Regions from separate parts of the Clostridium sp. genome, predicted to be linked through region 1. Evidence: riboswitches for the same ligand, from Rfam matches in the RefSeq annotation. Region 1 holds a riboswitch; each other region holds the start of a gene.

Region 1 (11,216 bases):
GTTCCATTTGTCTATGTGATAGGAGTTGTCAGCCGGAGTTAAAACTTCACTTTCATCTATAAAATCTATATTTAATTGCTGCAGGATCTGTGCCTCAACAAAGTGACCTATCCTGACCTTTGCCATAACCGGTATGGAAACAGCATCCTTGATTTCTTTTATCATTTCTGGATCTGACATCCTTGCAACGCCACCCTGCTTTCTTATATCCGCAGGTACCCTTTCAAGGGCCATTACTGCACAGGCACCTGACTTTTCAGCGATCAACGCCTGCTCCTTGTTTACTACATCCATTATTACTCCACCCTTTAGCATTTGAGCTAAATTTTTATTTAATTTATAATTTGACATGTTTGTTTCCTCCAATTTCTGTTTGAGATTTATTAAATTGTATACGAAAATAGATTTTTTGAAAAATGTATCGATACATTTATGCGTTAAATTATTATCAATAATTTTATTGACAATCACTACCTTATAAGTATACAATATAGATAAATCTTTAGTTATAGATGTTCTGTTTCTAAGGAATAAAGTAAAAATCTATGCCAGATTGCAAAGAATTATCCGAGCAAAATGCTGATAGAACATATTTATGACAAAATGTATTCTGTTTGATACGATTTTGTATGAGTTAGTTAAACTTTCAGCATTATTTTGGAGAGTTTAATTTTTTTATTGGGAGGAAATCAATGAAGATAGATAAAAAGTATCTTGATCCTGAATTCAAGGATTTTATCGATGATGATAAGATCTGGAAACAGCTGGATGAGGCAAAAAATCCAGAAAAAAGTGAAATAAGGGCCATATTTGACAAGGCCAGAAACAAGGTAAGGCTTGAACCGGAAGAAACTGCAAAATTGCTTCAGATACAGGACGAGGAGCTTCTCGAAGAGATGTTTGCGCTTGCAAGGCAGATAAAGGAAGAAGTATACGGCAAGAGAATAGTCTTTTTTGCACCGCTTTACGTTGGAAACAAATGTATAAATGATTGTCTCTATTGTGGATTCAGAAGGGACAATGGCGCCATAGAGAGAAAGACACTCACCATGGATGAACTTAGAAGTGAAGTTGAGGTTCTTGAAAGGGCAGGACATAAAAGATTGATACTCGTGTATGGTGAACATCCAATGTATGATGCGGATTTTATAGCTGAAACAATAAAAACTGTCTACGATACAAAAGTTGGCAGGGGAGAAATAAGAAGGGTCAATATAAATGCAGCACCTATGGATGTAGACGGATATAAAAAGCTTCATGAAGCTGGAATAGGGACATTTCAGATATTCCAGGAAACCTATCACCATGATACCTACAGAAAAATTCATCCACATGGAGATGTGAAAGCCAATTATGCATGGAGGCTGTATGGACTTGACAGGGCCATGGAGGCTGGAATTGACGACCTTGGGATAGGTGCCCTGTTCGGGCTCTACGATTGGAAATTTGAAGTTATGGGGCTGCTTTACCATACAATTCATTTTGAAAAGATGTTCGGTGGAGTCGGACCTCATACCATATCTTTCCCGAGAATAGAGCCGGCACTTGACGTGCCATATACTCTGGAACCGAAATATAGAGTATCGGACAATGATTTTAAGAAGCTTGTTGCGATTTTGAGACTTTCAGTGCCTTATACTGGAATGATTTTAACTGCAAGGGAGAGTACAAAAGTCAGAGAAGAGGTACTGCCTCTTGGAGTGTCACAGATTGATGCCGGATCAAGAATTGGAATTGGAGGATATACCGAGTATGACAGGGGGCTCATACCTGAGAAGGAGCAATTTCAGCTTGGTGACATGAGGAGTCTTGACGAGGCAGTCAGGGACGTATGCAGACAGGGATGTATACCTTCTTTTTGTACGGCAGACTACAGGTGTGGAAGAACGGGGTCCCATTTCATGAGTATAGCCAAGAAGTCCCTGATTCACAATTATTGTATTCCAAATGCCATATTTACCTTCAAGGAATATCTGCTGGATTATGCATCTCCTGATACAAAAGCAGTAGGAAACAGCGTAATAGATCAGACCATAGGGGAATTTGACGAGGCGAAGCAAAATATAATAAGGAAGAAACTCCAGCTGATCTCGGACGGGCAGAGGGATGTGTATATATAAGGTGGATTTTAAAGAACTTGTAGTGCGCAACCTTGAGGAGATACTCAAATGTGAAAATATAAAGAGGCTATTTGAAGTTATCTGCAAAAATACGGCTGAATTCTACGCCGGAACCCAGGTTATCTTCTCGGAAAGATTTACAAAGAGAATTGCATATGTTGCAGGAGCCGGGGAGGAAACCTTCATGCCCCAGGAAAAGGTGGAACTGGATGGAAGGCATGTAGTATTTCTACAGGGGTTTGAAAATGTTCCACCTTATGAGAAGGATATTTTGATAGCTCTCTTTAAGGTAGCGGCTGCTGCCGCAAAAGACATATAGAAATAATAGAATTGGAGAGATGGATTAATGATAATCTGTCTCTCTATTAGCGTGCGTATAAAGTCATATATCTGAAAAAGATACGAAAATACATCAAAAAAGATAATTCTATGTTGGATTTTCTTCTAAATTGGAACTTTTAATTAGTTTTTCTACGAATACTGCAACTTTTCTTCTGTTCTTTTCATCCAATTTTCTATACATTTTTATAAGGTCTGCCTCGCCGCCTGTCAGTTTAATATTACAGTTGTTAACGTTCGCTGCGAGTGAAATCTTACTTTCATTTATATCGATGATAATGTTTCCGGGTGATCTGACAAACATATTTCCCATGCCTTCTATAAGCCATCTCTGTGAGATGCCGTATTTTTTTTCTATGTTTATAAGTGCCCTGCTGGACGGCTTGTATCGCCCTTTTATCCAATCGGTTACATTTCCTGGAGAGTATTCTATAGACAGAGCAAAATCTTTTTTTGTAGTGTTGAAATATTTTAAAATATGCTCCAGTCTTTCACCTAAATTACACATTGAACAGATACCTCCTGACTAATATAAGATTAAGTTATTTATATTTTAATTCATAGATCCATGTATTAGTAGCTTAAAGATCGTTATCAAGAATAATTAAAGAAATTTAGTGTGGTAGTACAACTTTACATTTACTGATTTCAGTATTATAATTACACTAAGATATGGTATTATACCATAATTTTAACACACTTCTAATTTAAAATATAACTTAACTAGCATTTCAATTCCATAAATTAACAGAAAATCTCAATGTAGTTGTTGATTTATAAGGTTAGGGGGGTGATACTATCAAAGGTAGGAGAAAAACAACTATGTTTGGCATCAAAGTAAAAAAGAGACTTATAGATCTGAATATGACTCAGAGAGAATTATCAAGTGAAATAGGGGTAAATGAAAATTACCTCACTGATATTTTAAATGGAAGGCGCTCAGGAAAAAAGTACAAGAACTTGATTGTGGAAAGATTGGATATTGATATTGAAAGTGGTTCAGAGGACAGCTTTTGAATAATTATTGTAGAGTTGAGAGGAAGGGTTTGAAATGAATATCTTGAGCAATTTAAAGGTAAGAACAAGATTGGTACTTTCTTTTGTAATCGTTGCATTACTAATTTTTATAATTGGCATAACCGATATAACCGGACTTCGAAAAATTGATTCGAATTCGGAAAATATGTATGGCAGGAATCTAAGCAGTATTTACCTTCTCACTGATACAGAACAGAATGTCACTGAAATAAGGATGGATCTTTTGAAGCTCATATATCAAAACAGGCCATGGGAAAGGGAGGAAACTCTATCCGATATTAAAAGGAGTGAAAATAGAATCAATAAAAATATACTTGAATATAACAAAGTATATTCTACATATTCTGAAAGAAGCCCATGGGCAAACATAAAAAGTCAGCTTGTTCAATATATGAATTCTACAGATAAGGCAGCTGCCCTTGCTTCAAAAGGAGAGTACAAAAAGGCGGAAAATGAAAATAAGGACATATCCCCGGTAAGAGAAAATATATCGAAAAATCTAGCTCTGTTGATAGAAAATAATAAAAAGAATGCCGGGCTTTCCAATAGTGAAAATCATCAGGTGTTTTATAGATCAACCATTATGAGCATTGTGATAATGCTGCTGGGACTTGGGCTTTCTATATTTATAGGAATATTTACTGCAAAGGATATAGGAATTCATTTGTTGAAAGTAGTGGATTTTGCAACAAATTTATCTAAATATGATTTTTCTCATGACTACAAGCTGGAAAGAAATGATGAATTTGGACAGGCTATTAACGCTCTTGAAAGTGCCCAGAAAAACATCAGGGAGCTTATAGGAACAATCAGGAAAGATGCAAAAAATATGGGAGATACAAGCAGCAGACTGTCATCTCTTGTGGAAGATATAGCACTTAAATTTAGAAACATAATTGATTCGACAAATAACATAATAGATGGACTTCAGGAAAACAGTTCTTCTTCGGAAGAGATAAGTGCTTCTGTACAGGAAGTCAATTCAAGTGCTGATGAATTGGCTAAAAGTGCGGAGGAAGGAAGCAGGACATCCATTGATTCAAAGGACAGGGCAATTAAGTTCAAAAGTAATATAAACGAAGCCGTGAACAAAATAGGAAACATGTACAGACAAAAAGAAGAAAGCATATTGAAGGCCATCGAGGATGGAAAGATTGTCGGTGATATAAAAACAATGGCTGATACAATAGCATCCATTGCAGAACAGACAAATCTTCTTGCGCTTAATGCGGCAATTGAAGCAGCCAGGGCAGGCGAGCATGGAAAGGGGTTTGCGGTAGTTTCAGAAGAAGTACGGAAACTGGCAGAACAGTCTTCTGAAGCTGTGACAAAAATTGAGGACACCATATCAAAGGTTGGGTTCGCCTTCAGGAATATTTGTGACAACAGCAGTGAAATATTGAAATTCATGAAAGATCAAATAGGTCCCCAGTTCAAAAATTTTGAAAATATGAGCGGTGAATACTATAGAGATTCAGATGTTGTAAGTTCTTCATCGGAAAAGATAGCTGCCATGTCGGAGGAGCTGAGTGCAACTATGGATCAGATAAGCCGTGCATCACAAAACATGGCCGAACTTCTTGAAAAGTCGTCAAGCAACACGGATATTATCAAAGAGAGCACAAATAATGCTTCTGAAAATATAGAACAGATATATACTGCGGCACAGGAACAGGCTGAAATGGCAGAAAAACTGAATAAAATAATTGACAAATTCAAACTTGAAAAACATGCAGCAGAATTGACATAATGATGAATATTTGATATATTTGACTAAACAACAATGCTAAAAGTTAATATACGTTACAGGTGACAAAGTTGCAAATTGCTTTGGATTAAAAGGGAAGTCAGGTGAAAGTCCTGCACGGTCCCGCCGCTGTAAAAGATGAGCCTTTATAAATATGCCACTGGGAAACCGGGAAGGTTATAAGGGCAATGATGCTTGAGTCAGAATACCTGCCTGTAATGGTGTACGATCAACTCTACGATGTATAGGGGGATGTCTGGGATATTTTTATATTGCCGTGACTTTTTTTACCCTCTTGACTATTGAGTTGAGAGGGATTTTTAATTTTAGCATAATTAAAGGAGGAGTGAATTGGGAAAAAATTATTGCAAGTGCGGGCATCATCATGGGGAAGGTTTTTCAATTGATTTATATGCCTATAATTCCGGAATAAATAATTGGAATTCTACTTTCAAAGTATTCTTTTCCATTGCAACATTGATCCTGTGTATTGGTTTGGACAACCCATTGGTATCTATTTCAATTATTGTTGCAATGGCTTACCTGACAATTGTAAAGGGAGGACTTCCAGCACGTGAATATTTGTCGATACTGGCTATTCCAATAGCATTCATTATACTTGGGACTTTTACAATTGCCGTTGATTTTTCAAGGCAGCCCATTGGACAATATAATATGCATCTTGGTTTCTTTTATGTATTTACGTCCCGGCAAAAACTTAGGGAAGTGCTTTTTTTAATTCTGAAGGTTTTTGCAGCCGTGAGTGCCGTGCAGATGATGACGCTGTCCAGCCCATCTTCCGAGATTATATATGTACTTAGAAAAGTCCATGTACCAAAGCTCATTGTAGAATTGATGGATATAATCTATCGATATATTTTCATCTTGATGGATGCTTATACTAAAATGAGAAATTCTGCTGAGTCACGTCAGGGCTTCTGTGATTTCAAAACTTCCTGCCATACTTTCGGAAGTATTGTAAGCAACATGCTGATCATTTCCCTGAAAAAGGCTGCAGCTTATTATGATGCCATGGAAGCCAGATGTTATGATGGAGAACTTGTATTTTGGAGGGAAGAAAAAGAACTGGCAGCAGGACATATTGCCCCGGCAGTATTATTCATAATTTTCTTGATTTTACTATGGACTTTTACACAATAGGAGGGGGCAGCTATGAAAAAGATAATATTGAAGGTTGAAAATTTACACTATACTTACGGAAATGGGGATCATGCATTAAACGGAATAGATGTGGATATATATGAAGGCGAAAAAATTGCCGTGATTGGCTCAAATGGATCTGGTAAATCAACATTTTTCTTGAATGTCAACGGAGTTATTACGGCAGAACAGGGGAAAATCATTTATCGTGGTACGGTTATCAATAGAAAAAATTTAAAGGAGCTTCGAAAAAATATTGGAATTGTATTTCAGGATGCAGACAATCAAATTATAGCATCTACAGTTATGGCAGAGGTTGGGTTCGGTCCCATGAATTTAAAACTTCCAAAAGAAGAAGTGAGGAAACGGGTTGAAGAAGCATTGGAATACATGAACATTACAGATTTGAAGAATCGTCCGCCGCACTACTTGAGCGGTGGTGAAAAGAAGCGTGTTACCATTGCAGACATCATAGCCATGAAATCGGAAATTGTTATATTTGATGAACCCACTGCAGCACTGGACCCTCTAAATGCAATGATGCTGGAGGAAGTCCTGGCAAAACTTGCGTCGGAGGGCAAGACAATCCTGATTTCCACACATGATGTGGATTTTGCATATAGGTGGGCTGAAAGGATACTTGTATTTTTCAAAGGAAGGATCATTGCAGATGGAACGCCGCTGGAAATTTTCAACAATATGGAAGCTTTAAAACAGGCAAATCTGAAGCAGCCCACCATGCTGGAAGTCTGCGAATTGCTTGCAGAAAAACATCTACTGGAGAATATGAAAAGTTATCCTAAAAATATACAGGAATTAAAAAAAATTCTGAAATAAATTGAGGACAACAAGGAGGAAAATAAAATGAATCTTAAAGAAAAAAAAGCTGTTACAATTTCAGCAGTTCTTGCATTGTTTCTTGGAATAGTTCCGGTGGCAAATGCAATGCATATCATGGAGGGATATCTTCCGCCGAAATATTGTATCATATGGGGCGCAGTATGTATTCCCTTCCTGGTGGCAGGTTACCTGTCTATTAAAAAAACATTGTCCCAAAATCGTAAAACCATCACTATTTTTGCCATGGTAGGTGCATTTATTTTTATAGTTTCATCTTTGAAGATACCTTCTGTGACTGGAAGCTGTTCACACATGACAGGTACAGGACTTGGTGCAATTTTGTTCGGACCGACCGTAGTATCAATCTTAGGTATTATTGTATTAATTTTTCAGGCAATTATGCTTGCACACGGTGGACTGACTACTTTGGGCGCCAATACATTTTCAATGGCCATTGCAGGTCCGCTGGTGTCCTATGCGATCTATAAACTGTGTCAGAAGCTGAAGGTAAACAAACATGTGGGTATTTTTCTGGCAGCATCGATCGGTGATCTGTTTACTTATTGTGTGACAAGTATACAGCTTGCACTTGCATATCCGTCTTCAAACGGCGGCGTACCGGCATCTACAGCCAAATTTCTTGCAGTATTTGCTCCTACACAGGTTCCGCTGGCCATCATTGAAGGTATTTTAAGTGTTGTTATAGTCATGTGCCTTGAAACCTACGCAAAATCCGAACTGACAGGTATTGGATTTTTGAAGAAAGGAGAAAACTGATGAATAGAAAGACGAAAAAAAAGATTATAATTTTATTGCTCATTGCCCTGGTTATTGCCGTTGTACCTTTATTCACCCTGAAAGGTGCCGAATTCGGAGGTTCTGACGATGCGGGAAGCAAGGTGGTTTCACAGATCAAGGGAAGTGAATATAAACCCTGGGCTACACCGGTCATGGAAAAGTTGATTGGAGGAGAGCTCCCCGGAGAAATTGAAAGTCTTCTATTCTGTGTGCAGACAGGTATTGGAGTAGGTGTTCTTTTCTTTTTCCTTGGAAGATTTGTAGAGAGAAATAAAACTATCAAATAGATTTGCATAATTTGAATTATATATATATAATAATTTTGAACCTTCTATAATTAAATTAGGAGGTTTTTTTAATAGCTGAAATTATATAATGAATAATCTTTGGAGGTAAAAATATGGATCATATAAACCCGGATAGTGAAGTCTATGATGTCAATTCTCTTACTTCCCTTGAAAAACTTGAACCAATCAGGGTAAGGCCGGGAATGTACATAGGCTCTACAGGGAGCAAGGGACTCCATCACTGCATATGGGAAATACTGGATAATTCTATAGATGAAATTTCAAACGGTTTCGGAAGCTATGCAGTAGTTGTTTTAAATGAAGATGGCAGTGTAACTGTAGAAGACAACGGCAGGGGAATTCCTACGGGAGTTCATCCTGTAAAGAAAAAGACAGGTGTTGAGATGGTGTTTACAGAACTTCATACTGGAGGCAAATTCAACAACAGTGTATATAAGACATCAGGAGGCCTTCACGGAGTAGGGGCAGCTGTTGTAAATGCCCTTTCAAGATGGCTGGAGGTGGAGGTAAGGCAAAATGGACACGTATACAGGCAGCGATTCGAGTATGCCTATGACAGGTCACTCAAGAAAAATATGCCCGGGACATCCGTAACAGGCCTCCAGGTAGTAGGGACTTCGGATTCTACCGGAACCAAGGTTACATTCATGCCGGATGACAGGGTGTTTTCAACAGTTGACTTCAAACTGGATGTAATAGATGAGAGATTGAGAGAGCTTGCATTCCAGAATAAAGGAATAACCTTGAAGCTCGTAGACAGCAGATCCGGTGAACCGGTGGAAAGAAAATATCACTCCAGCCGCGGGCTCCTTGATTTTATGGAGTATTTGAATGAAAGCAAGACACCCATTCACAGGGATCCAATATTGTTTGAAGGTGAGAGACAGATAAATGGAATAAATGTTCACGGGGAAGTCTGCATACAGTTTACGGATTCAACTGCATACAATATAGCAAGCTATGTAAACAATATTCCAACCAGGGAGGCCGGGACCCATGAAAGCGGGTTCAAAACAGGAATGACAAGGGCGTTCAAAGACTGTGGCAGAAAGCTGGACCTGTACAAGAATGAAAATTTTGAAGGTGATGATCTGAGAGAGGGAATGACAGCCATAATCAAGGTGAGGATAAGTAATCCCATATTTGAAGGGCAGACAAAGACAAAACTTGGGAATACCGAGGCATACACCTTTATGAATGATCTCTCCTATACGAAGCTTTCGGAATGGATAGAGGACAACAAGGAGACTGCTTCTGCCATAATAGGCAATGCCCTTCAGTCGGCGGCCAGAAGGGAAAAAATAAAGAAAATAAATGATGCGGAGAAAAAGAAAATAGGAAAAGGGGCGGCACCCCTTGCAGGAAAAATTGCAGTATGCACGTTGAAGGATGCTTCAAATTGTGAATTCATAGTAGTGGAAGGCGATTCTGCCGGTGGATCTGCAAAACAGGCAAGAGACAGGCGATTCCAGACAATAATGCCATCAAAGGGAAAGATAATGAATACTGAGAAGCAGAACCTGGAAAATGTAATTGGAAGTGAGGAACTTAAAATATTCAATGCAGCCATAGGCACGGGCATACTTGAAAATTATGAGGAAAAGGATCTGAAATATGGAAAGATAATAATACTGAGCGATGCAGACGTGGACGGATATCATATCCGGACTCTCTGGATGACTTACATATACAGATACATGAGGCAGCTTATTTCAAACGGGCACCTGTATATAGCACTTCCGCCTCTTTATAAAGTATACAGGGAGAACAGAAAAAAACAGATTGTAAGGTATGCTTACAGTGAAAGGCAGCTCTCAAAAGCAAAGGTGGAAGTCGGGAGAGGTGCGCTTATACAGAGATATAAGGGACTTGGAGAGATGAATCCTGATCAGCTCTGGGAAACTACCTTGAATCCGGAGACAAGGACACTCCAGCAGATAACCATAGATGATGCGGCAAAAGCGGAAAAAATGGTTTCCCTACTCATGGGAGATGTTGTGGCACCGAGGAAAAAGTACATGTACAAGTATGCGCAGTTTTAAACAATCCATAATTGCATGCTGAAAAAGAAAGGACGGTTTGACTTGGCGAGAAAGACAATAATACCAAAGGACAAGAATATAGTGAGGATTTCAATAGAGGAAGCTATGCCGGACAACTATCTTCCATACGCAGTGGAGGTGGCAAAGGACAGGGCTCTGCCGGATGTGAGGGACGGTCTGAAGCCGGTCCACAGGAGAATAATATACGGAGCCTATATGCTGAAAGCTTTTCCAGACAGGCCATATTACAAATCTGCCAGAATAGTGGGGGACATACTCGGTAAATACCATCCCCACGGTGATTCCTCCGTATACGATGCAATGGTGATACTTGCCCAGAAATTTACTACGAGAATGCCTCTTATAGACGGCCACGGAAACTGGGGAAGCCAGGACGGAGACAATGCTGCCGCCATGCGTTATACGGAAGCCAGGCTCACTCCAATTGCAGTGGAGATGGTGAGCCATATGGAAGATGATGTAGTGGATATGATAGACAATTACTCGGGGTCTGAAAAGGAGCCTGAAGTACTTCCGGTAGGATATCCCAATTTGCTTGTAAATGGTGCTTTTGGAATAGCAGTAGGGCTCGCAACCAATGTACCGCCCCACAATCTGCGGGAGGTAATAGATGCTGCAGTAGCACTTATAGATGAACCGAATCTTGATACGGATGGACTTATGAAGTACGTCAAGGGACCGGATCTTCCCACAGGAGGGATAATAATAGGCAGGGAGTCACTGAAATCCGCCTACAGTACGGGAGAGGGAAAGGTCACCCTGAGGGCGAAGACTTCTATAGAAAAGTTGGAAAATGGAAGAC
Region 2 (11,216 bases), 1.5 Mb from region 1:
TGAAGATCCTACTTCATCCTTGTGGTCCGGAATTCCAAAGAGTATTACACTTTTCACCCCTGCACTATGCATATCAGATACTATCTCATCCAGTCTGTCTATGGAATAGTGATAGTTGTTGTAAAGTGACGGTATCTCCTTCTTTACATTTTCACCTTCAACAACAAATATGGGGTATATGAAGTCATTTTTATCAAGTACTGTTTCCCTTACCATATCTCTTATAACAGCATTTTTTCTCAGCCTTCTATGTCTTCTAAACATTTCACATTCTCCTCTTTTCTCTCAGCTTTTTTATAATTCCATCTTCAGTGTAGGTCTCTGACATCGTATATTTTAGATTGTTTTTCTTAAGTTCCTTTCCCGTTATGGGGCCTATGGCTATAATATACTTCTCCCTTATGGCTTCAATACCTACAAGCTCCATCATATTTCTTACGGTAGTGGGGCTTGTAAATACAACCGTATCCACATCATCAAAACAGTGAGGATCATTGAGATCTCCACAGAGCGTTTCATAAACAGAACATTCATCGACAGCGCATCCATATTTTTTGAGCACCTGTGATAAATATGGTCTTGAATTTTTGGAACGGGGCAGAAAGATTCTGTTTCCCGGACTTATAAAATTTTTTAATTTGTCATATAATCTCTCTGCTACAAATTTTTCGGCAACTATTTCAGGTATGATTCCCCTTCTTCTTATTTCTCTTTCCGTAGCAGGCCCGATGGCGGCAAATACAGCTTTTATATTCCTTACATCATAATTTTTTCTCAAAAGCAGTTCAAAAAAACTGTTTACTCCATTTACACTTGTAAATACTATATAATCATAGAGAGGCAGTCTGTCTATATATTCAACCATGTTGTCATTTGTGGATTTTATTCTAATGGAATGTATCTCGGTAACCTGTGCGCCAAGATCCATGAGTTTGCCTTTCATTTCCCCGGACTGCGATTTTGATCTTGTAATACATATATTCCTGCCGAAAAGCGGTTTTTCCTCGTACCAGCTGAATGTACTGCTGAATTTCACCACTTCTCCAACTACAAAAATGCAGGGTGAATGAAGTTCTGCCTCCAAGGCATCATGATATACTTCTTTTAGATTGGAAATTACCTTTCTCTGCCTGGCTGTAGTGCCTTCCATTACAACCGCACAGACAGTGTTTTCATTCATTCCATTCTCAATCAATCTATTTGCTATTTCGCCGAGGCTGGAAAATGCCATCATAAATACAAGTGTCCCCCCCACAGCCGCTGCAGCCCTCCAGTCTATATGAAGATTCTCAGCGGCCTTCCCCGTAAATACATGAAAACTCTGTGCCACATTTCTATGTGTGACAGGTATGCCTGCATAATTCAATACGGATATAAAAGAAGTTATCCCCGGTATGACTTCAAAATCAATTTTTTCTCTGGAAAGAGCCAGTACTTCTTCCCCTCCTCTTCCAAATATGTAGGGATCACCGCCTTTGATTCGTCCAACTATATATCCTTCCTCTGCAAACTTTACAAGCATTTCATTTATTTCTTCCTGTTTCCTGTAATGACAGCCCGGTTCTTTTCCACAGTAGTATATCCGGCAGTCTTCATTTAAATAGTTCAATACACCTGCTCCTGCAAGCCTGTCATACATGACCAGATTGCACTCCTTCAACTTTTTTACTGCTTTCAAAGTCAGAAGCTCCTCGTTTCCTGGACCTGCCCCTATTATATACACCTTGCCTTTTTTCACTTTTATCACTCCCCCAGCATATTCAATGCAAGTTTCCTTCCAAGTTCCATATAATCTGATTTGCTGCCGCTTATATGACTCTTTAAAACTCTATCCTCAATCTCATACATTCCTATGATGTCCATGCATTTGCCTTCAATTCTTGCATAAGCTCCTATGGCAGAGTGACAGTCTCCATTCAGAGTTCTCATAAAGCTTCTCTCCGCTTCAACACATATTCTTGTTTCCCTGTCATCTATTTTTCTGAAGACATACGCATCACTGTATTCTCTTTTTATCTCAACTCCCAGTGCACCCTGGCCTATGGCTGGAACAATATCCTCTACACTAAAATAATCCGTTATAATATCATCAAGTCCAAGCCTTTTAACTCCGGCAGATGCAAGAATTATACCCTGAAGATTTTCTTCCTTCATCTTTTTTATTCTCGTCTGCACATTTCCTCTTATTGGAACTATACATAAATCCCCTCTAAGCTTTTTAATCTGTTCCGACCTTCTCATGCTGCTGGTACCAATTTTGGAACCCGGTCTTAAATCTTCAAAATGGGCTCCTGAATTTGACACAAAAACATCCCTTACATCTTCCCTTTCGCAGACCGCCGCCATTTCAAACTCATGGGACACGTCAAAGGGCACATCCTTCATGCTGTGAACTGCAGCATCTGACCTTCCTTCAAGAAGTGCCCTCTCTATCTCCTTTATAAAAAGGCCCTTCCCACCTATCTTATTCAATACAATGTCAAGTCTCCTGTCACCTGTAGTTTCCATGAGAACTTTCCTGCCCGAGGCACCGCATTTTTCCATGAGAAGCCTTATTACTATATCCGCCTGCATCTGTGCAAGCCTGCTTTTTCTAGTTGCAATCCTGTATTTCAAAATATCATCACTCCGTTAATTTTTGTAAAACATGTCTATTATAATGCGTGCTTTGTTCTTTCTGTAGAAAAAATAGAAATCCTCCGAGCATATGAAGCTCATTATCTTCCTTCTCTCAACACCATCGGGAAGGCTGTTTCTAACGCCTGATGCAAAATCTACAAAATCATCATACCTGGAAATATTCTTTTTCATGATATCAGCTATAAAAACAGATGTGAGAGGGGATATACCTTCAGTATTTACTCCAAAGTATATATTTTGGGTATTTCTCTGGCAGGGCATAATGCAATTCCCCATAGGCGGATTTGAGACATCTATATACAATTTGAATAAATCTTCACAATCCCGTCTTATAGCTGAATTCAATTTAGAATCATCTGTAGCAATTACTACAATATGTCTATCGTATATATATTTCTTATCATATTCTCCACATATTATATTCAGTTTCAAACTGCTGCCGAACTTCTTGAAATAATCTGAAAAAGCCGGTGCTACAACCATAACATTGCATTTACCTCGTATAAAAGTTTTCAGCTTTATAGCTGCAGCCCTTCCTCCACCTACTATAAGCACATTAATTTTTTCGGACAGAAGCGTAACGAACTGTTTTTCAATCAACTCAACTGCACTCCCTCATTTATAAATTCTCTATTATGTGAAGCATCTTTTCATTTTTATGCCTGTCTTTTATGGCAAGTCTTATGTAGTTTTCACCCAGTCCCCTGTAATTTTCGCATTTCCTTATGACAGCACCTTCTTTTAGACACATCTCATATACACAAGCTGAATTTACACCACTGGATAATCTGCACAGTACAAAATTTGAAAATGTATCATATACTTTTTCAATTATACCTGCCCTCTCAAGATTCTCTTTCATGAATTTTCTTTCCGAAGCTATCCATTCAAGTGATCTGCCAATATACTCACTGTCTCTAAGTACATACTTTGCTGCAATTTCCGCAAAACAGTTTATATTCCATGGATTCTGGCCTTTTTCAATATCAATCACCAAATTACTGTCTGAGGAAATACCGTAACCAAACCTTACACCAGGAAGTGCAAAAAACTTTGTAAGCGCCCTGACTATGAGAATACATCTGTATTTTCCAGTTTCATTTAAAAAGCTGTACCGTGAATCACCTGCAAACTCAATAAAAGCCTCATCTATAATTATAGTCTTTCCATTTTTTTCACAATACTCCACTATACTGTAAAATCTTTTCTTGTCTATGATCTGCCCATTAGGATTGTTTGGATTTCCTATTATGAGAGAATCAACATTTCTAATCTTCTTTTTAATGTCCTCATAGTCAAAATTCATATCCGGCTTCAGTCTTGAATAAACTATATTACAATTCCATTTCAATGCACTCTTTTCGTATTCTATAAAAGAAGGTACTACTATACAAACACTTTTAAAATGACCAAGGGCAAGATCCAGTATTTCCGAAGCCCCGTTTCCAGGAACTATACTTATTCTGTCCCGTAAATTTTCCCCGACAGTTCCACACCCGCACTTGCTGAAACAGGAATCATAGCTTTCAAGATAATCTTTTATATTTTCCTTCAATTTTCTATACTTTATATCTGGATATACATCTGCAAGTTTCACAGCTTCCTCTATATTTTCTTTGAAGCTCGCAGGTACACCCAAAGGATTTATATTGGAGCTGAAATCAAGTAATTTCCTTCCTTTGAAAATCCCCTCCGTGTATATATCCCCACCATGTTCCAAATCCATTACCCAACACATCCCATCAAAATTGTATAGATTGCAGCAGCAATCAGGACAGCACCCATTTCGGAAAAATACATGAGCCTTATGACACCCTTTATGTGATCGGCATTGAGCTCTCTCCTCTTATCCCCAATACGGGGCTTGTAAAATACTTCTCCAAAATATACATTTGTACCTCCCAGCTGTACTCCCATGACTCCGGCAGCTGCAGCTTCAGGATATGCACAATTCGGGCTTTTGTGGTTTTTCCTGTCACGCAGCATTATTTTAAAGGTATCCAAAATGTTCCCTCCAACAAGCGGGGACATGATGCACATTAAAAAGCCTGTAAGTCTTGCAGGTATCAAATTAAAAAAGTCATCCACCTTTGCAGGGAAAAATCCTATGTATCTATAATTTTCATTCATATAGCCCAGCATGGAATCCATTGTGTTCACAGCTTTATACGCCATGGAAAGGGGCGAACCAAAAATAATGCCGTAAAAAAGCGGTGCAACTACTCCATCCGATGTATTTTCAGCTACGGTTTCAACAGCCGCCCTCGTCACCTGTCCTTCATCCAGATTTTTTGTATCCCTTCCGACTATGCCGGACAATTTTTTTCGCGCATCTTCTATACCTGAATATTTAAGGGAAGTATACACCTTGCTTGCCTCTTTATCAAGACATCTTGCAGAAAGGCAGGTACACAGGAAAAGTATATTTATGAGATTGAAGAGAATAACATTGTTCCTAAAAATAAAGAGAATTACAAAAGGTAAGAGAAAACTTGACGATACTAGAACAAGCACTATAAACCCGCCAAAATATTTCATACCTCTGTTTGTAATGCACTTTGCTCTTGCCCTGTTCTCAAGAAAGCCTATGAGCTTTCCCATAAATACTACAGGATGGGGAAACCACAGTGGATCACCTATTATCCAATCCAGGATTACAGCAATAACAACATCTATAAAATTGAACTGTATCAAAGACAACTCCATAAAATACTCCTCCAACTGTCAAATTCCCATAATATCATATACGGCTTTTATATCCATGTTTTTTCTGACTATGTCCGCAAGTCTGTCAAGCTGGCTGTTTCTATAATCTCTGTAATCCAATGATTTTTTTGGAGAGATCCCCTTCTTTTCCCGTATCCTATTCAGTATGTACTGCCTGAAATCCGCCGAATCAAATACTCCATGAATATATGTACCCATTACGTTTCCTGTTTGACTTACAGCTCCGTCATTTTTATTTTCCATCCTGAACAACGGCCTTGTATTGTCTCCATATTTGCAGACTCCCATGTGTATTTCATATCCATATACATGAATATCTCCTCTTCTGGCATCAACCCTGGTGGTTACCTTTTTTCCCTCGAGTATAGTATCTATATCCAGGAGTTCCATCCCTCTTGTTTCTCCTGCACTGCTTTCAACACCATATGGGTCTTTTACTGAATTTCCCAGCATCTGGTATCCTCCGCAGATTCCAATTACAATTCCTCTTTTGCTGTAATCCTTTATGGAATGCTCAAGACCTGATTCTCTCAATTTTATCAAGTCGTCTATTGTATTTTTACTTCCCGGCACAATAAGTATATCCGGATTTCCGAATTCACCTGGTGATGAAATAAATCTTACAGATACGTCATCTTCATTCTTGAAGGCATCCATATCAGTAAAATTGGATATATGCGGAAGTTTCACAACTGCTATATCTATTGCTGCCGTATTATATTTATTGAAGGAAATGGCACTGTCCTCATCCTCCAGATTCAAATTGAAGTATGGGACTACTCCCACACATGGTATTTTTATTATATCCTGAAGCATGTCAATTCCGGGTCTTAGTATGTCTACATCACCCCTGAACTTGTTTATTACAGTAGCCTTTACTCTGGACCTTTCATTTTCTTTTAAAAGCAGCATGGTACCTGCAAGGGATGCAAATACTCCACCTCTGTCTATGTCACCTGTGAGAATTACAGATGCATCTGCGATTTCAGCCATTCCCATATTTACAATATCCCGTTCCCTCAGATTTATCTCTGCAGGGCTTCCCGCTCCTTCCATGACAATTATGTCAAACTTCTTCTCAATATCTGAAAATTGAGATTCAAGCATATCCCTGAAATTCAATTTCATGTCCTGATACTCTACCGCTGTTGCGTTGCAGTATACCTCCCCATTCACAACTATCTGGCTCTTTTTGTCTGAAGTGGGCTTCAAAAGTATGGGATTCATATACGCTTCCGGTTCCAGTCCACATGCATAGGCCTGCAGTACCTGTGCCCTTCCCATTTCCCTCCCGTCAAGAGTTATATAGGAATTCAGTGACATATTCTGCGATTTGAACGGGCATACACTAAAGCCGTCCTGCTTGAATATTCTGCAGAGAGCCGTAACAATTATACTCTTTCCTACCGATGATCCCGTTCCCTGAATCATGATCTTGGCCATAACAATCCTCCTAAAAACAAAATAAGAACAGCAAACTTTAAAATCAGTTTCTGCTCCTATTATAAAGATGAGATACATCCGCACAATATTATAAAGAACTCTCCCTCCGAAAGTTTGCTTGAAATAAATATCAGGCAGGTCTCCTGACTTATGAATCATACACATCCTCAGCCTTCCTCAATTAAAAGTGGCATAATAAGGACTTGTCATCAATTACAGTAGCGGGGGCTGCTGCGGAATCCAACCGCATTCCCTTTTCACCTTGAACAAGGCACCTGAAATCATTCATATTCTTTTTTATAAGACGAGTATATTACAACATCTGTATCATGTCAACATATCCAAAATTTTTACTTTATATTATTTTCCATAAGAAACCTGTCGTCATTTATCACACTTTCATATGTATCATCTCTTACTATCTTGTGGTCCTCGGAAAATACAACGGCCCTTTTGAAAACTCCATCTATGTATTCAAAATCATGTGTGGAACATATTATAGTTTTTCCCGCCTGGTTCAGTTCCATAAAAAGTTCTCTCAAGAATCTCTTTCCTTTGGGATCTATACCGTTCATCGGTTCATCAAGGGTCAGTACATCAGGATTGAGTGCAAGAACGGAAGCTATTGCAGCCCTCTTCTTTTCCCCACCGCTTAAATTGTAGGGCTGTCTGTGTTTAAGTCCGGCTATGTTCATGAGCTCAAGACAGTCTTCAACCCTTTCCTTGACTTTCACTTCATCCATGCCCATCTGCCTCGGCCCGAAGGCAACTTCTTCGTAGACTGTAGGACAGAAGAGCTGGGCATCTGAATTCTGGAACACGAATCCTATTTTTTTGTGAAACGTTCTGGAATACCTGCCGTTTTCCATCTGCTTTTTGGATATGTTTACATTGTCAAAATAGTAGCTGCCGCTGTCTGGAAATATTATGCCATTCAACAGCTTCAAAAATGTGGACTTTCCACTCCCATTGGCTCCTATGAGGGCCACAGATTCGCCTTCCTGGATATTTATGTTTGCATCTTTGATTACTTCCCTGTCTCCATACCTAAAACATACATTTTTAATTTCTATCATAATAAGCTGCTCCTTTATCTCATGTAAAAATACAATATCATAATCAACATACTTCCCGCACAGTAAAGAAAGTCTGAAAAGGTAAATTTGAATTTTGAAAAGCAAATGTATTCTCCTGTAAAGCCCCTGCATTCCATGGCAGAATACATTTCAGCCCCCATCTCATTTGACTTTAAAAACAGTCCTCCCATTATTCCACTTACAACTGAATACTTGCTGTTGTTTTTCCCTATTGATTTGAGCTTGAGAGAATAGAACATGTCCAGTGCAAATTGGCCCAGTATGTAGATGTATTTCAAGGTTATATCAAATACAAGAATAAATATGTCCGGTATAAAAAATACCTTAAGTGACCTTGTGACATGACTCCATTTTGTAGTGCGGGAAAAAATGTTTACAATCATTATTGTCCCAAATATCTTGAATATGAGCATAATGCTGTTTAGCATATTTCCCATCAACATCGAGGGTATAAGCATTATGAAAGTAAACAGAGGCATTATAAGACTCAAAGCAAATATACTTTTTATTTCCTCTGCATCCAGAAAACTCAGCAGCAGCAGAAAATATATGTCTACTGCCGCAATATATAGTGGGTTTCGTGAAAGCGACAGAAATATTATATTTAAAAACATAAGCACAAGTTTTGCTGCCGGATTTATCCTGTACATAAATCCGGTTTTCAACTTATCTCTTCTCTTTATCAGCGAAAGCACCTTTAAAATGGAAAATATACTTTTATCTATAAATCCGTCAGAGTCATTTTCGGCCGCATAGTTGTCCTTCTTAACAAGCCAGTCTTTCAAATGCAACACCTTCCATCCAGAATTTTATTATTTACTTTTTGTCTGAGAACAATGTAACCAATACAATTATTACCACTATGATTCCACAGGCACTTATTATACTGCACATTATAATTAAACCCTTTATCATTGACCTGTCCATCTGTCTAGTCTCTTTTAAGTCCGCAGAATACATACCAGCATCCCAGTCCAATTGCCAATCCTTTTTTCTGCTGCTCCAGTACAAAATCCGATATCCTGTCTTTTTCAACCAGTATTACTTCTATATCTTCAGTTTCCTCCAGTTCCTGTTTTGGTTTTATATTTTCAGGCAGCTTTTCATCTATATCCACATTTACCAGCCTTACCGTATCCGAAAGGAGGGCTGCATTTGAGTACAGCATTGGACTTATTGATTTTACTTCTCCCGTATAGCCGGTTTCTTCCTTCAATTCTCTAAGGGCATTTTTTTCTATATCCTCATCTTCCATAAGTCCTGCCGGGAATCCAATTACATAATTGTCTATAACCGGCCTGTACTGCTTTATAAGTATATATCTGCCAGATGGAACCAGCCTTGCCACCATTACTACGGTATTTACAAAATTGGTCCTCTCTACACTTTCCCACTTGAATCTTTCCTCGTTTTTCCCCCTGTAGGTTATCTCATTCAAGGATATCCAGTTTCCCTTATACAGCATCTTCTTGCCTAATATTCTCACAAATATTCCTCCTAAATAGATTTTATTTTTTTGACCTCTTCTCCTATTATCCTGAATCCTCTTTCTATATCCTCATCACTAGTTCTCGAAAATCCAAGTCTGAATGTATTCTTGCCTTCGTCATCAACATAGAACAGATCTCCCGGAGTAAATATTACCTGACGTCTGCAGCACCTTTCCAGGAGCTGCCGCGAGTCCACATTTTCAATTTTCAAAAATATATGCAGTCCTCCCTCTCCATATATTTTATCATAAGGAATATATTTTTTTGCAAGTCTTATAGCCAATTCATATTTGTCCTTATAAAATTTTCGTGCTTTTTTGATATACTTTTCAAAATTTCCCTCTTTAAGATAATCGTAGAATACAGCCTGATCCAGAAAAGAGGTGTGTATGTTCCTGCTTCTTTTTGCACTTTCAAGATATCCTACAAGTTCCCTGTCTGCAAGTATCCATCCTATCCTCAATCCCGGAAAAAGTATTTTCGAAAAACTACCTATATAAATTACACTATTTCCACTTCCGCCCAGTGCGGCAATCGGCGATACATGGTCACTCAAATATCTCAATTCCTCATTGAAGCCATCCTCAATTATGGGAACATCATATTTTTTGAAAATATTATATAACTTTGCCCTCTTATCCGGAGGCATGACTATTCCCGTAGGATTATGATAAGAAGGTATTAAATAAGCCATCTTGAATTTATCACTCCCGAGATTTTTTTCCAGATTGTCAAGGTCTGCTCCATCCTTGTTCATTTTTATGCCCGTTATATTTAATTTATGCAATTTCATAATCTTTATAGCTGTATTGTGTGTCGGATTTTCACATAATATACTGTCACCTTCCTCTGCAAGACATGACAGTACAATGTCAAATCCCTCCGTAAATCCATTTGTCACCAGTATGTCTTTTTGGGACACGTCTATGCCTTTATTCTCCATGTACTTCAAAAGATATTCAATAAGCGGTCTGTATCCCTGTGCATACCCGTAGTTCAATATCCTTCCACCTTCCCTTGATATGCAGTTCAGAAATGACTTTTTGAAATTGTCCACATCAAATAATCTGTCATCGGGGGCTATGCTTTTAAATGATATCATACCCTTTTCCCATTTTATCTCGCTCTTGATTATATCCAGTTCTTCCGACTTTCTGGCATAGCTGTTTATGCGTTTTTCCCAGTCCACATTCCATCTGCCCTGAAAATTTACTTTTACATCGGCTACAAAGGCTCCCCTGCCCTTTTTCATGTATATTAGTCCTTCATCCTTCAGAAAATCATAGGCGCAAATAACTGTATTCCTGCTGACCTTCAGCCTTGAGGACATTTCCCTTGTGGATGGGAGTTTTTCGCCTGAAGCCACCATCCCTCTAAGTATCATATTCTTTATATAATTCTTTATCTGTATGTAAACAGGACTTTTATCATCAATTTCCATATCAAAAAACATAACCGTGAATTCACCTCTATATATATTTTTACATAAATCCACATATAAATAAAGATGATGTACTGCTTTTTTTACAATACATCACCTCTACTGTGAAAATTTCAATTTGTCTGCATACTAAAATGCAGGAATTATGCTTCCCTTGTAATTATCCTCTATGAATTTCTTGATTTCAGGTGAATTTACAGCCTTCACAAGAGCCTTTACATAAGGCTTATCCTTGTCTTCCTTCTTTACTGCAATTATATTTGCATAAGGTGATTCCTTTGATTCTATGGCAAGTGCATCCTTTGTAGGATTTAAGTTTGCCTCAAGTGCATAATTTGTATTTATAACTGCGGCATCTACATCTCCCAGTACTCTAGG
Region 3 (11,216 bases), 1.7 Mb from region 1:
AACTAATATGATAACCCATTATGTACTATAAGTCAATAAAAAAGCATTATGATATGAATTATCAATTGAAAATAAAAATTAGTAAATGAAAGCGATAATAGCCACATACTATTTATAATATATTATTTAAAGATTTTGTGTGACATATATTTTTGATTATTATGTATTATATTTTCTCTATTTCAAATAATAAATAAAGATATTGTTATTTGATTTTATAAAGTAGGGAGTGATATATAATGACAAAAAAAATGAAAACCATGGATGGAAATGGGGCTGCGGCCTATGCATCCTATGCATTTACAGAAGTTGCCGCCATATACCCAATTACCCCGTCTACTCCTATGGCCGAAGCAGTGGATGAGTGGTCTTCACAGGGAAAAAGAAATATATTCGGAGATACAGTCAAAATCAGTGAAATGCAGTCAGAAGCAGGAGCTGCCGGGGCAGTACACGGTTCACTTTGTGCCGGAGCCCTTACTACTACATATACTGCATCACAGGGACTTCTTCTTATGATCCCTAATATGTATAAAATAGCAGGAGAACATCTGCCGGCTGTTTTTCATGTTAGTGCCCGTGCAGTTGCAACTCATGCACTTTCAATATTTGGGGATCATCAGGATGTTATGGCCTGCAGGCAGACCGGATTTGCGCTTTTGGCATCCTCAAATGTCCAGGAAGCCATGGATATGGGATTTGTAGCTCATTTAAGCGCTATAAAATCGAGAGTACCATTTCTTCACTTTTTCGACGGATTCAGAACTTCACATGAGTATCAGAAAATAGATGTTATCGACTATGATGATGTAAAAAAGCTTGTTGATTATGAGGCACTGAATGAGTTCAGAGGCAGGGCCTTGAATCCTGAACATCCAACTGTCAAGGGAACAGCCCAAAACCCGGACATATATTTTCAAGGGAGAGAAGTATCCAACAGATTCTATGAAAAAGTACCCGATATAGTAGATCAATATATGAAGGAAATAAACAATATAACGGGTAGAAACTATAAGCCTTTTGAGTACTATGGAGAAAAAAATGCAGAAAATATAATAGTAGCTATGGGATCTGTGTGCGATACAATCGAGGAAACAGTAGATTACCTTTCCGAAAAAGGAGAAAAGGTAGGTTGTATAAAGGTACATCTCTATAGACCGTTCTCAACTAAATACTTTATGGATGTGCTTCCGGATACAGTAAAGAAAATATCCGTTCTGGATAGAACGAAGGAACCTGGATCAATTGGAGAACCTCTGTATCTTGATGTATGCAAGTTATTCTACGAAATGAAAAACAGGCCTCAGATATTTGCAGGAAGATATGGACTGGGTTCAAAAGATACTACTCCTTCTCATATACTGTCCGTATTCAACAATATGAAATCAGAGAATCCCAAAAAGCATTTTACAATAGGTATAATAGATGATGTAACAAACATGTCCCTTGAGGAAGGGGAACATATTGAAACTACTCCTCAGGGTACTATAAGCTGTAAATTCTGGGGACTTGGTTCAGATGGAACTGTAGGTGCGAACAAATCAGCAGTAAAGATAATTGGAGACAACACGAATTTGTATGCTCAGGCTTACTTTTCCTATGACAGTAAAAAATCCGGAGGAACTACGGTATCACATTTGAGATTTGGTAAAAATCCTATAAAATCGCCATATCTTGTAACCAGTGCAGATTATGTTGCATGTCATAACAGATCATTCATATATAATTATGATATTTTAAAAGGTCTGAAAAAGGGTGGTACATTTCTCCTCAATTGCCACTGGAATGAGGATGAACTGGAAGATAAACTCCCAATTTCAATGAAAAAGTATATTGCAGAGAACAATATAGATTTTTATATAATAGATGGAGTGAAGATAGCCAGGGAAATAGGACTCGGAGGGAGAATAAACATGATAATGCAGGCTGCATTTTTCAAGCTCGCAAAAGTGATTCCAATAGATGAAGCCGTAACATACCTGAAGGATTCAATAGAAAAAACCTATGGCAGAAAAGGTGAAAAAATAGTTGAGATGAATAAAATGGCTGTAGACAGGGGACTGGATGCAGTTGTAAAAGTAAATGTACCTGAAAGCTGGAAAAATGCACAAGAAGGGTGGGAAGGTGATAATAGGAATGTAGATATACCTGAATTTGTAAGGAATATCCAGATACCTATGGCCAAAAATGAAGGGGATGACTTGCCAGTAAGTTCATTTTTGAATATGGAGGATGGTACCTATCCTGTTGGAACTACTGCCTATGAAAAGAGAGGAATAGCTGTGATGGTTCCTGAATGGCAGATGGATAAGTGCATACAGTGCAATCAATGTTCCTATGTTTGCCCGCATGCTACTATAAGATCATTTTTACTGAACGACGAGGAAGTAAAGAATGCTCCAGCTGCTTTCAAAAGCAAAAAGGCAGCTGGAAAGGGACTGGAAAATTTGAATTTCAAGATACAGGTAAGTCCTATGGACTGTACTGGATGTGGAAATTGTGCAGATGTATGTCCTGCACCAGGCAAGGCAATTGTCATGAAGCCATGGGAGGAACAAGTGGATGTGGAATCTCAGAACTGGGATTATGCATTGAGCCTGTCAAAAAAGGAAGATCTGATAAACAGAAATACCTTAAAGGGAAGCCAGTTTATAACACCGCTTCTTGAGTTCAACGGTGCATGTCCTGGTTGTGGAGAAACTCCATATATAAGACTTCTTACACAGCTGTTTGGTGAAAGAATGATGATTGCAAATGCAACAGGATGTTCTTCCATATGGGCGGCAAGTGCACCTTCAATAGCATATACAAAAAATAGTGAAGGGAAGGGACCTTCCTGGGGAAATTCACTATTTGAAGATAATGCCGAATATGGTTATGGAATGTTTCTTGCTGTAAAGTATATGAGAGAGAGAATAAGAAAACTTATGCTCAATTATATTGAAAGCTCAAGAGAAAGCAGCAAAGAAAATAATTTGGTTCAGTCATTCAATGAATGGATAAATACAATGGAAGACGGAAGCTTGTCTAAGGTATCCTCACAGAAAGTTGTGAAATCTATTCTGGATTTTAAAGATTACTCCGACAATGCTATATTAAAGGAAATACTTGCAAAAAAAGATTTTCTTGTTAAAAAGTCGCAGTGGATAATAGGAGGAGATGGATGGGCTTATGATATTGGATTTGGAGGAGTGGACCATGTCCTTGCTTCAGGAGATGATGTAAACCTGTTTGTAATGGATACTGAAGTTTATTCAAATACAGGAGGTCAATCCTCAAAGTCCACTCAGACAGGGGCAATAGCAAAATTTGCTGCAATGGGTAAAAACACGAAGAAAAAAGATCTTGGACTTATGGCAATGAGTTATGGATATGTGTATGTAGCCCAGATTGCACTTGGAGCCAATATGAATCATGCATTGAAGGCAATAAAGGAGGCTGAAAATTATAGGGGACCATCGCTTATAATAGCATATGCACCGTGTATAAATCATGGTATAAAGACAGGTATGGGAACAAGTATAGCCCAGGAGAAAAAGGCGGTAGATGCAGGATATTGGCATCTTTATAGATTTGACCCCCAGTTGAAGCTTGAAGGAAAGAATCCATTTGTTTTAGATTCAAAAGAACCGAAAACTTCTTTTAGAGATCATATAGAAGGTGAGATAAGGTATTCTTCACTTAGAAAAGTACTGCCGCAAAAAGCTGATCAGTTGTATGCAATGGCTGAGAAAAATGCAAAAGACAGGTACGATATATATAAAAAATTATCGGAAATAGATTATCAGGATCAGGTTAAAAGATAGAAAAAACAGTTCCAGAATCCGTATTTAGATTCTGGAACTGTTTTTTTTACACTTTTACTTTTCGTTTTCGTCTACCCAGTCTTTTGCATTGGACGCATTAAATTCGTCTCCGATAGGTACATTTGATACAGGCTTTGCTTTTTTCATGTTTGCCCAGGCAGCAGTTTCATGATTTTCAATAGGTATTTTTTTATTGGATTTTCTGTTATCTAACATTTATATCACCTCTATAAATATTATTTTCAAAAATCCTGAATATATGAGTAAAATATAATTAAAGTTTTTCTCTGACTGATTTTGCGGCAGCTACCATGTTTATCAAACTTTTTTCAGCTTCATCATTACCTCTTGTTTTTAAGCCGCAGTCAGGATTAATCCAAAGTTTGTCAGGAGCAATTTTAGTGAGCATTATATTTATTGAGTTCTCAAGTTCTTCCTTCGAAGGTACTCTTGGAGAGTGTATATCATATATTCCAGGCCCTACTTGAGATTTGAAATTATTATTTTTTAGAAAATCAAGTATTGAGAAATCTGAACGAGCAGCTTCTATGGAATATACATCTGCATCCATATCTTTGATTTCATTTATTATATTTGAAAATTCACTGTAACACATATGTGTGTGGATCTGTGTTTCACTTTTAACTTTTGAGTTAGTTAAATGGAAAGCAGGTATCGCCCAATCCATATATTTTTTATGAATATCCTCGGACTTTAAAGGAAGTTTCTCCCTTAATGCAGGTTCATCAATCTGTATTACCTTTATACCGGCAGCTTCAAGATCCAGCACTTCTTCTCCAATTGCAAGTCCTATTTGATATGCTATCTGTTTTAATTCCAGGTCTTCTCTTGGAAAGGACCAATTTAAAATTGTAACAGGTCCTGTTAACATTCCTTTAACAGGTTTGTCTGTTTTGCTCTGAGCAAATTTTATCCATCTGACTGTCATAGGAGATGTACGCTGTATATCACCGTAGATTATAGGTGGTTTTACTGCTCTTGTTCCATAGGATTGTACCCATCCATTCTGTGTAAATAAAAAGCCATCAAGTAATCTGCCGAAGTATTCAACCATGTCTGCTCTTTCATATTCACCGTGAACCAATACGTCCAGTCCTATATTTTCTTGAAGTTTAATTACAGCTTCAATTTTTTCCTTGATTTCATTTTCATACTTTTCCTGTGTAATAGTATTTTCCCTTAAATCCTTTCTCAACTTTTTAATTTCATGAGTTTGTGGGAAGGAACCTATAGTGGTTGTAGGAAGTAGCGGTAATTTAAGAATATTGTTCTGTATTTCCCTTCTATGTTCGAGATTATCCTTTCTTACAAAATCCTCCGGCTTTAAGTTTTTGATTCTCTGTCTGATTTTTTCATTATGGCACAGAGGATTAGTTTCTTTTCTTTTCAATATTTCCTGATTTTTTATATAGATATTTTCGTGTTCATAGTTGCTGCAATCGAGTAGATTTTTTAACTCCGAGAGTTCAGTCAATTTTTCATCTGCAAAGGCCAGACTTTCTATATATTCTGACAAGTTTACGAGGTTGTCCAAGGTTCCCTTTGCAGTATCAAGATTTTTTATATTTTTGTCATTCAGGTTGCCTTCTTGAGTAACTGTATAAGGTACATGAAGAAGGGAACAGGAAGTACTTATATAAATTTTATCAGAATTCACATATCTGCTTATACGCTTAATTATATTGATACTTTTATTATAGTCATTTCTCCATACATTTTTTCCATTGACAATGCCTGCCAATAAAATTTTATCCTTCGGAAAGCCGTACTTTTCTATAAGCTCCAAATTTTCCTTACCTTCAATAAGATCCAGACCTATACCGTCGAATTTGAGATTTCCCAAATCCTTGTATATATCTCTTATATCACCAAAATAGGTCTGTAAAAATACATCGAATTTATAATCTTTATTTAAAATTTTATTGTATACATTTTTAAATAAATTTATATCATTTTCTGTCAGATCGGTTACTAAAATTGGTTCATCAATTTGCAGACAATCGATATTTTGCTCTTGAAATCTGTCCAATATATCTATATATACATCTGCAAGCTTATCGAGAAGTTCTCCAAATTTTTTATCGGTTTTTAAATATGAAAGTTTAAGGAAAGTAAAAATACCTATTATTACTGGTTTGGTTTCAATACCGATGTTTTTTGCCTCTCTATAGAGATCAAAAGGTTTTGTATCGTTTAGTTTAAAATTGATATCATCATCTATTTCAGGTACGATATAGTGATAATTTGTATTGAACCATTTTTTCATGGGTAGTGCTTTTACATCCTTGGAGTCGCTCTGATAACCTCTTGCCATTGAGAAATATGTATCAAGGGGTGAAAGTTCCAGTTCCAGATATCTTTTTGGTATGATATTCAAGAGATATGCCATATCAAGCATATTGTCATAATAAGAAAAGTCATTTGATGGAATAATATCTATTCCACTTTCTTTTTGCTTGGTCCAGTATTGCTTACGCAGCTGGCTGGCAGTAGAAAATAGCTCATTGGAATCTGTATTTCCTTTGAAATATGATTCTACTGCAAATTTTAATTCACGGTTAACACCTAGCCTGGGGTAACCTACAACGGTTGATTTTTTCATCGATTTTCCTCCTTATCTTCAATCCCAAAGATTCAGTTTCACATAAAAGGCAGGTCTCCTGGCTTAACTTCATCCTACTTGTTTCCCTTCCCGTCCAATAGACAGTGGTTTAGAAACTTTCGTCCAAATTACAGTAGTGGGTGCTGCTCAAGATTATAACTTGATTCCCTATTATCTTTTACAAATGAGTAAAAGCACCTTCTATGTTAAAGAATTCTTTTCAATTTAAAGTCATGAAGTAAATTATAGCATAAAACCACTTTATTATAAAGTGGTTTTTAGTCGTATTCTAGCCGCCTAAGGTTGTATCCTGAGTAGCATACCACTTTAATGCATCTGTAAGATTTGATGGTTTAAAATCCGGCCAGTAGGTATCAACTACGTAAAAATCGGAATAAACTGACTGTACAGGAAGGAATCCGCTCAAGCGTCTTCTGCTTCCCCAACGTATTATAAGATCTATTCTTGATATATCACAGGAATTTAAATTATCTATAATAGAAGATCTATTTTTTGAGCCTGCGTTATTTGAATTGACTAAATTACTTAAGTCCCAGTCCCATCCGTAATTCACAAGGAAATTAACTTTAATACCTCCGGTGCCTAAATTCGTTCTGTTATTGACATAAGGGCGTAGTTCATCCGGAAACATAGGTGAATTTGAATTACCGACAACTAAAAGTGAAGCATTTTCTTTGGATAATATGTCTACTGCAGCGATACAGGCTTCGGTAAAGGCTTCCGTCTGTATTTTTGGCCTCTTGGTGTTGTCTACAGTGAAACCATAATAGGTAATTTCATGAATGCCCAATTTTTTGCACAGCCTGAATAATTCAACTCCAGGCTTTAATCCGCATTCATAGCCCTTTTCTTTACTCATGCCGTTTTTTACTGCCCAGCGCCTATTTCCATCTGGAATTATTCCTATATGATTTGGAATTTTCATAAAATAAATACCTCTTTAAACAAATTTAAACATACAGCTATTGTTAAATTATTGCCACATGAAAAATTATTATTCAACTAATGCATATTAAAAATGTAAAAGAGGATGTTTCAAAACCAGGACATCCTCTTTTGAATGCTATCAATGCAAAAGTCTTTTCTTAACTTTTTTTTCAGCAGCTTCCACAAGTTTGTACATGATATAAGCTAACACGGACAATATTATTATACTCAGCATTACCGTATCTAATTGTGATATTTGTCCTCCAAATATTATGAGAAAACCAAGGCCTTCCTTTGCTACAAGGAATTCGCCCATAATTACTCCTACCCAGGAAAGTCCCACATTTATTTTCAGTGTAGATATCAGCGCAGGAATTGAGGCGGGCATTACAAGATGCATCAAAATCTGAAACTTTGAGGCACCAAAGGTTTTTAACAATCTTATTTTGTCCCTGTCAACTTCTTTAAAGGCATTTAGTACATTCAGTATAGTCACTACTATGGAAATAAGTACGGCTACCATGATAATAGCCGATATTCCGTTGCCTACCCAGAATATTATTATCGGTGCCAGGGCTATTTTAGGAAGTGCATTCAGTACAACAAGGTATGGATCAAGTACTTCGGATACGAAGTCAGACAGCCACAGAAGTACTGCAATTAAAGCACCAAGGATTGTACTTATCAGGAATCCAAGTATGGTTTCGATACAGGTTATACCTATATGTTCAAACATGGAACCTTCCATATATAGTTTTATCAGGTTTTTCCACATTCTAGAGGGGGTACTTGTCAGAAAGGGATCTATCCATTTCAAGTCACCGGCTATTTCCCATAGAGCAAAGAAACATATTAAAATCAAAGTTCTACATATAAGTATTTTCCTTTTCTTAGTGCGTATACTTTTTATATACAGCTGATGTTCTTTCAAATTGTCTATCATCATATATTCAACTCCTTCCAAATTTTGTTGAAGTATATTCTGAATTCAGGATCTTCTCTGCATTTTAAAGGAGAGGTATAAGATTGATCAAAGGTTATATCAAATATCTTTTTTACTCTGGCAGGTCTGTTAGAAAGTACCAGAATTCTATTTGACATGGAAATTGCCTCGGCAATATCATGAGTTACCATTATAACTGTTTTACCTTCCTTTTTTAGTATTTTAAATATCTCATCGCTTATATTGAGTCTTGTCTGATAATCAAGTGCTGAAAAAGGCTCGTCAAGGAGAAGAACTTCAGGGCTTAGAGCCAGGGTTCTTATTAGAGCCACTTTCTGCCTCATTCCGCCGGATAGCTCTTCGGGATAGTAGTTTACGAAGTCTATAAGGCCATAGTTCTTTAGTAGTGAAGTTATCTTATTCTTATATAAATCGATGGACTTATGTTGTATTTTTATACCTAATGTTATGTTGTCCCAGACAGTTGACCACTCAAAGAGCTGGTCCCTTTGAAACATATATCCCATTTTAGCAGAAGCGGAAGTTATCTTTTCATTGTCTATATATATATTTCCATAGGAAGGTTTTATGAGACCTGCAATTATATTTAAAAGAGTAGTTTTACCACAGCCGGAAGGTCCAACTATACTTAAAAATTCACCTTCCTTTACGGAAAGGCATATATCCTTCAAAGCTTCTGTAGAACCTTTTGGTGAATGGTAGTTCATATATATATCTTTTACTGTTAATTTATCCAAAATATCATCTCCCAGCCAGAGTTTGGTTGTTTATTTCAATTAATATGTTGTAAACCATGATTTATTATATGAAAATCCGAAATGTATTGTGATTGATGATTTTGGTGCTGTAAATATTGGGCAATTATGATTAGTGTCTTGAATTATGATCTATTTCATGTTAGAATTGCGTGATAACTCACATATGATATAATGTAATTGACAATAAAAAACTATTATTTTAAAAGGTGATTATGTATGAAAAATTTATTTCACGTGGGTCTTGATGTAGGTTCGACTACTGTAAAAATAGTTGTATCAGATATTAAAGACAGTATTGTTTACAATAAATATCAAAGGCACTTTTCCGATATAAAAAGTACTATATCCAGGGTTATTAGAGATGCCTATGAAAAGCTGAAAGATTCAGATATCACCATAATGGTTACGGGATCAGGAGGATTATCAGTATCCAAGTGGCTCAATATACCTTTTATACAGGAAGTAGTAGCTTGTACGAATACTATAGAAAAATTTATTCCACAAACCGATGTGGCCATAGAGCTTGGTGGAGAGGATGCAAAGATAACATTCTTTGAAGATGGAGTGGATCAGAGAATGAATGGTTCCTGTGCAGGTGGGACAGGTGCTTTCATAGATCAGATGGCTTCACTTCTCCAGACAGATGCAGAAGGATTGAATGAACTGGCTAAAAATTATAGAGTTATATATCCTATAGCAGCAAGATGCGGTGTTTTTGCAAAAACAGATGTTCAGCCGCTTTTGAATGAAGGCGCTGCCAAAGAGGATATTGCAGTATCAATATTTCAATCCGTAGTGAATCAAACAATAAGTGGACTTGCTTGTGGAAAAACTATAAAAGGCAATGTGGCATTTTTGGGAGGTCCATTGTATTTTTTATCCGAACTTAGAAAGAGATTTATAGATACATTGGGACTAACCGAGGATCAGGTTATATTTCCGAATAATTCACAATTGTTTGTTGCCCTTGGGGCGGCCATTTCTTCCAAGGACAAGAGGATTATTACATTTGAAAGCCTTGTAGACAGGCTTTCCCATTTAAGTGACACTTTAACTGATGAAGTACAGACTTTAAGGCCGCTTTTCAAAGACAATGGGGAATTGAGAAGATTTAAAGAGAGACATTCCAACAGTGTAGTTGAAAGGGAGAGCCTGGAAAATTACAGCGGGAACTGCTATTTTGGCATAGATGCAGGATCGACGACTACAAAGGCTGTACTTATAAGCGAGAATGGAAAGCTGCTGTATTCATTTTATGGAAGCAACAATGGAAATCCACTGAGATCTTCAGTAGAAATATTACGTGATATATACGGTAAGCTCCCCAAAGACGTTAAAATTGTCAATTCGGCAGTTACGGGTTATGGAGAGGCACTTATAAAGTCTGCACTTTCTGTAGACATTGGGGAAGTTGAGACAGTATCACATTATAAAGCAGCCCAATTTTTCCAGCCAGGCGTGGATTTTATACTTGATATTGGCGGACAGGATATGAAATGCCTGAAAATAAGGGATGGAGTAATTGACAATATAATGCTCAACGAGGCTTGTTCTTCGGGGTGCGGTTCATTTATTGAAACTTTTGCAAACTCCCTGAATATGAAAATTGAGGATTTTGCTAAAAGTGCGGAAACTTCAAAACGGCCTGTGGATTTAGGCTCACGATGCACTGTATTTATGAATTCCAAGGTCAAACAGGCGCAGAAGGAAGGCCTGTCTGTAGGAGATATATCTGCAGGACTTTCATATTCCGTTATAAAAAATGCACTTTTTAAAGTTATAAAAATAAGAGATCCAAGAGAACTTGGGAAAAAGATAATAGTCCAAGGTGGAACTTTTTACAATGATGCCGTGCTCAGGGCATTTGAGCTTATATCTGAAAGAGAAGTAATAAGACCTGATATAGCCGGGCTTATGGGAGCCTTTGGAGCGGCTATTATTTCCAAGGAAAGATATAATCCCTCATATACGAGTACTCTCCTGAAAAGGGAACAGCTTAAGAATTTTAATGCAAAGACAGCTATGAATAGATGCGGCAGATGTGCAAACAATTGTCTGCTCACTATAAACGAATTTTCCGATGGACACAAGTTTGTTTCAGGCAACAGGTGTGAAAG

The links. Region 1 has a riboswitch for cobalamin ahead of cbiQ (cobalt ECF transporter T component CbiQ). Riboswitches for the same ligand answer to the same signal wherever they lie in the genome.
Region 2: linked by a shared signal. The riboswitch ahead of LKE46_RS01445 (cobyric acid synthase) and the one ahead of cbiQ (cobalt ECF transporter T component CbiQ) in region 1 are both predicted to bind cobalamin.
Region 3: linked by a shared signal. The riboswitch ahead of metE (5-methyltetrahydropteroyltriglutamate--homocysteine S-methyltransferase) and the one ahead of cbiQ (cobalt ECF transporter T component CbiQ) in region 1 are both predicted to bind cobalamin.

The regions. Positions count from the first base shown of each region.
Region 1 is NZ_JAKVOI010000001.1:1,770,038-1,781,253, reverse strand. It holds gene pdxS (pyridoxal 5'-phosphate synthase lyase subunit PdxS) at 1-351, opposite strand, end outside; gene hydG ([FeFe] hydrogenase H-cluster radical SAM maturase HydG) at 693-2,120, shown strand; gene LKE46_RS08825 (hypothetical protein) at 2,122-2,439, shown strand; gene LKE46_RS08820 (helix-turn-helix domain-containing protein) at 2,548-2,967, opposite strand; gene LKE46_RS08815 (helix-turn-helix domain-containing protein) at 3,282-3,476, shown strand; gene LKE46_RS08810 (methyl-accepting chemotaxis protein) at 3,511-5,247, shown strand; cobalamin riboswitch at 5,288-5,475, shown strand; gene cbiQ (cobalt ECF transporter T component CbiQ) at 5,596-6,405, shown strand; gene LKE46_RS08800 (energy-coupling factor ABC transporter ATP-binding protein) at 6,418-7,242, shown strand; gene LKE46_RS08795 (energy-coupling factor ABC transporter permease) at 7,270-8,022, shown strand; gene LKE46_RS08790 (energy-coupling factor ABC transporter substrate-binding protein) at 8,022-8,330, shown strand; gene LKE46_RS08785 (DNA gyrase/topoisomerase IV subunit B) at 8,444-10,393, shown strand; gene LKE46_RS08780 (DNA topoisomerase IV subunit A) at 10,436-11,216, shown strand, end outside.
Region 2 is NZ_JAKVOI010000001.1:266,374-277,589, reverse strand. It holds gene hemB (porphobilinogen synthase) at 1-264, opposite strand, end outside; gene cobA (uroporphyrinogen-III C-methyltransferase) at 266-1,738, opposite strand; gene hemC (hydroxymethylbilane synthase) at 1,744-2,616, opposite strand; gene LKE46_RS01460 (NAD(P)-dependent oxidoreductase) at 2,632-3,240, opposite strand; gene LKE46_RS01455 (pyridoxal phosphate-dependent aminotransferase) at 3,260-4,360, opposite strand; gene cbiB (adenosylcobinamide-phosphate synthase CbiB) at 4,366-5,346, opposite strand; gene LKE46_RS01445 (cobyric acid synthase) at 5,365-6,810, opposite strand; cobalamin riboswitch at 6,927-7,104, opposite strand; gene LKE46_RS01440 (energy-coupling factor ABC transporter ATP-binding protein) at 7,161-7,886, opposite strand; gene LKE46_RS01435 (energy-coupling factor transporter transmembrane component T family protein) at 7,901-8,701, opposite strand; gene LKE46_RS01430 (NUDIX domain-containing protein) at 8,839-9,393, opposite strand; gene LKE46_RS01425 (PLP-dependent aminotransferase family protein) at 9,405-10,850, opposite strand; gene LKE46_RS01420 (MetQ/NlpA family ABC transporter substrate-binding protein) at 10,968-11,216, opposite strand, start outside.
Region 3 is NZ_JAKVOI010000001.1:116,839-128,054, forward strand. It holds gene nifJ (pyruvate:ferredoxin (flavodoxin) oxidoreductase) at 240-3,806, shown strand; gene LKE46_RS00780 (DUF3787 domain-containing protein) at 3,861-4,022, opposite strand; gene metE (5-methyltetrahydropteroyltriglutamate--homocysteine S-methyltransferase) at 4,081-6,429, opposite strand; cobalamin riboswitch at 6,461-6,646, opposite strand; gene uppS (polyprenyl diphosphate synthase) at 6,719-7,375, opposite strand; gene LKE46_RS00795 (ABC transporter permease) at 7,517-8,320, opposite strand; gene LKE46_RS00800 (ABC transporter ATP-binding protein) at 8,320-9,078, opposite strand; gene LKE46_RS00805 (2-hydroxyacyl-CoA dehydratase) at 9,316-11,216, shown strand, end outside.